Regions from separate parts of the Pantoea alfalfae genome, predicted to be linked through region 2. Evidence: predicted binding sites of a transcription regulator. Region 2 holds the regulator's gene; the other holds the start of a gene.
What was found. Region 2 encodes PurR, which represses purine synthesis genes. Its sites were predicted from a motif close to CANGCAAACGTTTGCNTG; they were not measured.
Positions count from the first base shown of each region.

Region 1: a site for PurR is predicted at 1,999-2,016, ahead of K6R05_RS18395 (NCS2 family permease). Genes of this name have one in related genera too.

Region 1 is NZ_CP082292.1:3,960,726-3,964,330, forward strand. It holds gene K6R05_RS18380 (acyltransferase) at 1-345, shown strand, start outside; gene K6R05_RS18385 (GlxA family transcriptional regulator) at 330-1,262, opposite strand; gene yieH (6-phosphogluconate phosphatase) at 1,274-1,933, opposite strand; gene K6R05_RS18395 (NCS2 family permease) at 2,086-3,399, shown strand; gene K6R05_RS18400 (4'-phosphopantetheinyl transferase family protein) at 3,436-3,605, opposite strand, start outside.
Region 2 is NZ_CP082292.1:2,238,544-2,242,148, forward strand. It holds gene K6R05_RS10430 (Grx4 family monothiol glutaredoxin) at 1-118, opposite strand, end outside; gene K6R05_RS10435 (C40 family peptidase) at 483-1,292, shown strand; gene cydH (cytochrome bd-I oxidase subunit CydH) at 1,340-1,429, opposite strand; gene purR (HTH-type transcriptional repressor PurR) at 1,711-2,736, shown strand; gene punR (DNA-binding transcriptional activator PunR) at 2,733-3,605, opposite strand, start outside.

The sequences.
Region 1 (3,605 bases), 1.7 Mb from region 2:
ATTACGTTAGGGACGAAAAAGGCGCTGATCGTCAACGGGGCGTTTAACGATACCTGGTATCTCTACTGCGGACCGCTGGTATTTATCGCGGCGATCAGCCTGCTCATCGTGTTTAAAAACAGCCTGAATCAGCGCACGCTGCCCGGTTTTACCGTGATTGCGCGCTATTCACTGCCGATCTACGGCTTTCATGCGCTGTTCATTCACTATCTGCGCACGCATCACTACGATGATATGTCGCGTCCGTGGCTCGATCTGCCCTGGGTGTTCGGACTGACGCTGGGTGGCAGTCTGCTGCTGGGGATGGCGCTGAAACGGGTCGATACCCGTCACTTTGTCAGCTGATCGGTTTCCCGCTGGCGGGCGCGTCGCAGCTGGCGCGCCGATGAAAATCCCGCCGCCAGCGCTGCTTTCTCAGCGGATTCACCCTGCTGCTGACGCTGGCGCGCCACGCCAACCCGCAGCTGCTCATGGTATTCCCGCACGCTGATCCCCAGATGCTGACGAAACAGCCGCGCCAGATGACGGCTGCTGACGTGGGCGCGCCCGGCCAGCTCGGTCAGCGTCCAGCCATGCTCAGGATGCGCAATCATCAGGTCCTGCGCCCGATGAATGGCCGGATGCAGGTGATTGCGGTAACGCAGCCAGGGTGAAAGCTGCGGGTCGTCACCGGCGCGGCGGAACCAGACCACCATTTCCCGCGCCACGGCCAGCGCTGTTGGCGTATCGCAGAGCTGATTCACCAGATGCAGCGCCAGGTCGATCCCCGCCGTGATGCCCGCGCTGGTCCAGATATTCTCATGCCCGACAAATACCCGGTTCTCCTGCACCTGAGCGCGCGGGGCGACCGCTTTCAGACGGGCAATGACATCATGATGGGTGGTGCAGGGCACGTCATCGAGCATGCCCGCTTGCGCTGCCAGCAACGCACCTGAGCAGACGCAGACCAGCATAAAGGTCTGCGCGCGCAGCGCGGCGTGCTGCCGCATCAGCCAGTCGCGTGCTTCTGTGGCCTGGGGTGTGGAATAACAGATCTGCGAGTCATAGACGCCCGGCACCACCAGCAGGCTCCCGGCGGGCAACTGTTCTGGCAAGGGTTCGATGCCGCCAATGGTCATACCGGTGGAACAGACCACCTCCGGCTGCGGGCCAATGTAGCGCAGCGAAAAGCGATCCCCCGCCAGCTTCAGCGTTTCGGCAGGGCCGGTCAGATCCAGTACCATGACGCCAGGCAGGGTTAAAAACCAGACGGTATGTGTCATGCTGGCCTGCGCTACACCAGATCCCAGCCACGGGCGCGCCACAACGCAGGCAGCTGCGCCATGTCGTCGAAGCGCGTCACCAGCGGATGATCCAGTTCAGGATTGTGCGGATCAGCACAGTAGTAGTAGACCGGGATCCCGGCGGCAATACCGGCGCGGGCGCCCGCTTCGGAGTCATCCACCAGAATGCAGCGCTCAATCGGCACCTGCATCTGTTCCGCCGCGTGGTACATCAGCTCCGGATCGGGCTTCCAGTGCAGAATGTCATAACCGCTATAGAGGTGTTCGGCAAACAGCGGCAGCATGCCGGTTAAGCCCAGCGAGTGCTGCATCTTTTTTACCGTCCCGTTTGAGACCACGCACATCGGCACTTTGATCTGCTCCACTAGCGCTTTCGCACCCGGAATTGGCTGCAGTTGCTGATCGAACAGTCGCGCGACTTCCGCGCGATAAGCTGTCTCCACCTCTTCCATCGGCAGCGACACCTGATGCGCGTCGCCCACGTCACGAATGATGTCGTAGAGTTTGACGCCCTTATACTTTTCAAACATCTGCTGCAGCGACAGCGCCAGACCGTAACGGGCAAACGTGTTGACGTAGGCCTGGGTGCAGAGCAACTCACTGTCCACCAGCGTGCCATCGCAATCAAAAAAGACGCATTCAACTGACATCAGACTCTATCCTTCGATTCAGGGGTGTGCTCCACACTCTACCGCACTCAGCGCAGATTGCGAGACTGGCAATCGGTTGCGAAAAATCATTGTATTGCCCCGGTAAAATCGCCAGGATACGCGCCGATGATTTTTTCTTCTGGATGGATGGCATGAGCAAGCAAGGCGTTTTGCAGCGCATCTTCAGGCTGCAGGAACATGGCACCACGGTGCGCACCGAAGTGATCGCAGGTATCACCACCTTTCTGACGATGGTCTATATCGTCTTCGTCAACCCGCAGATCCTCGGCGTCGCCGGTATGGATACCCAGGCGGTGTTTGTGACCACCTGTCTGATTGCCGCGTTTGGCAGCATTCTGATGGGACTGTTTGCCAATCTGCCGGTGGCGCTGGCCCCCGCAATGGGGCTGAATGCCTTCTTCGCTTTTGTGGTGGTCGGGGCGATGGGCTATTCGTGGCAGGTCGGTATGGGCGCGATTTTCTGGGGTGCGGTCGGCCTGCTGATACTGACCCTGCTGCGGGTTCGCTACTGGATGATTGCCAATATCCCACTGAGCCTGCGCGTTGGCATCACTGCCGGTATCGGCCTGTTTATCGCCATGATGGGGCTGAAGAATGCCGGTATTATCGTGCCGAATCCCGATACGCTCGTGGCCGTGGGTAATCTGACTTCGCACAGCGTGCTGCTGGGCGCACTCGGCTTCTTTATTATCGCCATTCTGGCATCACGCAATATCCACGCGGCGGTGCTGATCTCAATGGTGATCACCACCGCTATTGGCTGGATGCTGGGCGACGTGAAGTTTGTCGGCCTGTTTTCTGCGCCGCCTTCGATTACTTCGGTGGTGGGTCAGGTCGATATCAAAGGTGCGTTTAACATTGGCATGGCGGGCGTCATCTTCTCCTTTATGCTGGTCAATCTGTTCGACTCCTCCGGCACGCTGATTGGCGTTACCGACAAAGCGGGACTGACCGATGAAACCGGCACCTTTCCGCGGATGCAGCAGGCGCTTTATGTCGACAGCATCAGTTCGGTGAGTGGCGCGCTGGCGGGCACGTCTTCCGTGACCGCCTATATCGAGAGCACCTCGGGCGTGGCGATTGGTGGCCGTACCGGTCTGATGGCCGTGGTAACCGGCCTGCTTTTCCTGCTGGTGACCTTCCTGTCACCGCTGGCCGCAATGGTGCCATCCTATGCCGCCGCAGGCGCGCTGATTTACGTTGGCGTGTTAATGACCGCCAGCCTGTCGCGCGTGCGCTGGGATGATCTGACCGAAGCCGTTCCGGCGTTTGTCACCGCCGCCATGATGCCCTTCAGCTTTTCCATCACCGAAGGCATTGCGCTGGGTTTTATCGCTTACTGCGTGATGAAACTGGGCACCGGCCGCTGGCGTGAAATCAGCCCCTGCGTGGTAATTGTTGCGCTGCTGTTTGTGCTGAAGATTGTCTTTATCGACGCGCACTAAGCACAGTCAGAGCCGCAACCCACCGGTTGCGGCTTTTTACATTTGAGGATGCAGATTGCGCTCGCCGGGCAGACTGGTCAGCCGCAGGGCATGAGGCCCGATGTTGGGTTTACCCATCTCGATTTCGCGTAATGCACGCCATTCAAAAGCGTTATCCATCTCCCACAGGTACAGCCGCTGGGTCGCAGACGACAGCGCGCACGACC
Region 2 (3,605 bases):
GCGCCTGCACCGCCTGTGCAGAGAAACCGCAGCTTGGCAGTTTCGGGGAACCTTTCATGTACAGCAGGATCGGGTTTTCTGCGATCTGGCGCTGAATTTTTTCTACAGTACTCATAATTGCCTTCCTTAATTCGTTACTTCGTGTTTGTTTATTGTAGCGACTTCGCAGCGTGACTGAAAACGAGATTTTACCGCTGTCCGATTAAATCGCCATCATTGTTAAGTTCCGCCTCGGGACGCCTGAATGCCTGATTATTAACAGCTGGTAACAGTTTAATAATTCGTAATAATTTCGTTGAGATAAGATGCTGAAAATGTTCATTTTCAGCGCGATTGCATGGGTTGCAAAGATTAATATTAAAAGGCATTACAGTTTTTAAAAGAACTGGACTAGAATGGCCTGGGCACTGATCCTGGATCAGATTAATCTCAACTTTGTCGCGGTGCGTAGTGGCCCTGACAACTTAACTAATCAACGGACTATGCGTTTAATCATTACGCTTTTCATGCTGGCCTTTGCGCAACTGTTTTTCAACGTCGCTGCTGCTTCCCCGCACACGCCGGTGAACGTCAGTACGCATAAAGCAGAAAAAAAGAGTGCGCGCGATGATGAGCGCCGCAAGCGTCGCCAGGTAAAAACGGTGACCAAAAAAACTCGCCTCAGCCCTGTTCAAAAACTCAAAACGAAAAAACAGAAAAAAGTCGAACTCACTGCTAAACAGACGCCTGCTAAGAAGACCTCGCTTAAAACCGCCCGTATCAGCAAAAGCAAAGAAAAAAATAAAGAAAAAAAACGCTATGGTCATCAGCGCCTGCTGAAAACCGCTGAGGTCACCACCAGCGAACCTGGCACGATTAAAATGAGCAAATCACACCGTCAGCGCTACCAGAAAGCGCGAGAAACCGCGATGACGAAGCTGATGGGACAGCTGGGTAAACCGTATCAGTGGGGCGGCACCTCACCACATACTGGTTTCGATTGCAGCGGTCTGGTCTGGTATGCCTATAAAGATCTGGTGAAGTTTAAGATCCCGCGTACCGCTAACGAGATGTATCACCTGCGTGACGCAGCACCGATTAAGCGTGAATCGCTTGAGAAAGGCGATCTGGTCTTCTTCCGCATTAACGGTCGCGGTACGGCGGACCACGTCGGCGTTTACCTGGGCGATGGCAAGTTTATTCAGTCGCCACGTACCGGCAAAGATATTCAGATCAGTGCATTAGGCGAAGATTACTGGCAGCGCCACTATATTGGTGCCCGTCGGGTGATGACGCCGAAAACCATTCGCTGAGCAGCACTACAGTCCGAAAAAAGCCGGGATAATCCCGGCTTTTTTTATTAGTGCAGAATGGCGGTAAAACTGAAAGCCACAATCATCAGCAGACAGCCGACAGTGGTCATTAACGCCAGTTTAAGATCGGTACTCATTGTTTGCTCCTTAGTCACACACTTTGTAGGGATATGGCATTTTCCCACAGGGTCCGGTAAAAATCTCGTTTTATCCGTTCAGCCTTGTTAGAATCTCGCCTTTGTTGCGCAACGCGTGCAACCCTGATTCCGTTTGCGCATCTTTTGAGGCGTTTTTTCTCCGCCAGAAGCCTGTTTACCGGCCAGAAAAGCCGCATTTTTGCGGAAAAAACCCTGAGCAGACGCAAACGTTTAACATTACGCTTATCATAGAGTTAGGTAAGGACTGGAGTCCGATTTTCATGGCAACAATTAAAGATGTGGCGAAACGCGCTGGCGTCTCAACGACCACCGTTTCGCACGTCATCAATAAAACCCGCTTTGTCGCTGAAGAGACGCGCGAGGCGGTCTGGCAGGCAATTAAAGAATTGCACTACTCGCCGAGCGCTGTAGCACGCAGTCTGAAAGTAAACCACACCAAGACGCTGGGTCTGCTTGCCACCTCCAGCGAAGCGCCCTATTTCGCTGAAATTATTGAGGCGGTTGAAAATCACTGTTTTGATAAAGGCTATACGCTGATTCTGGGTAATGCGCATAACGACCTGCAAAAACAGCGCGCCTACCTCAGCATGATGGCGCAGAAGCGTGTCGATGGCCTGCTGGTGATGTGCTCTGAGTATCCGGACGATCTGCTGCAGATGCTGGAAGAGAACCGCAATATCCCGATGGTGGTGATGGACTGGGGCGAATCGCGCGCCGACTTTACCGATACGGTTCTCGATAATGCCTTCCAGGGCGGCTATCTGGCGGGACGCTATCTGATTGAACGCGGACACCGCGATATCGGTGCCATTCCGGGTCAGATGGAGCGCAATACCGGCGGCGGACGCCATGCCGGTTTCCTGAAGGCACTGGAAGAAGCGGGAATTCAGCCGCGCGCGGAGTGGATTGTGCAGGGTGACTTTGAGCCAGAGTCGGGTTATCAGGCGATGCAGCAGATCCTGTCGCAAAAGCAGCGCCCGACCGCCGTCTTCTGCGGCGGCGACATCATGGCGATGGGGGCCATTTGCGCCGCCGACGAGATGGGTCTGCGCGTGCCGCAGGATATTTCGGTAATCGGTTATGACAATGTGCGCAACGCACGCTATTTCGCCCCTGCCCTGACCACGGTGCATCAGCCTAAAGCCCAGTTGGGTGAGAAGGCGCTGGATATGCTGCTCGACCGCATCACCAGTAAGCGCGAAGTGTCACAAACGATTGAAGTCCATCCGACGCTGATTGAGCGCCGTTCAGTGGCCGATGGTCCGTTCCGCGACTATCGCCGCTAATCCTCGCTTAACCACTCCTGATTAAGCGTTTGCGTATCACCCAGATAGCTGAGCAACCAGCCTGTCGCCGGTGATGCGCGATCCTCGGCCCAGCTAACGCAGCAGGGGCTGTCCGGAAATGCTACCGGAAGCGTTAGCTCCACCAGCTCGCCACTGTCGAGCAGTGGCCTGGCCAGATGCCCCGGCACCATCGCCACGCACAAGCCCGCCTGCACGCATTCCAGTCCGGTTTGCCACTCCGGCACCACCAGCCTGCGCTGGTTATCCAGCGTCCATGTCATACGACGCGGCAGTGCGCGTGATGTATCTTCCAGCACCAGGGACGGCCAGCTACGCAGCGTGTCGTCATCTATCTGGCTCGCCTGCGTCAGCGGATGATCGGGCGCGACCACGCAGCGCCAGTTGAGCGTACCCATATCGCGAAACGCAAACCGTCCGCCCACCGGAATTGCCTGTGTGGCCCCAATCGCAACTTCTACCCGGCCATCGGCCAGCGCATCCCAGACACCATTAAAAACTTCATAGCTGATGATCAGCTCCATATCGGGGAAGTGGCGATAGAAATCTTTGACCAGCTGCCGGGTGCGCTGAGGTTTGGCGATACGGTCAACGGCAATGCTGAGCTGCCCGCGCCAGCCATTGGCCAGCTGCTGACACTGCCGCCGTGTAGCAAGCATTTTTTTGATGACGCTGCGCCCTTCCCGGACAAAATGTTCGCCTGCTGGCGTCAGCACCACTTCACGATGCTGGCGTTCGAACAGCGGCACCGCCAGCCAGTTTTCCAGCTGACGCACTGTATAGCTGATGGCAGAAGGTACCCGATGCAGCTCCTGCGCGGCTGCGCTGAAGCTGCCCCCTCGGGCAACCGC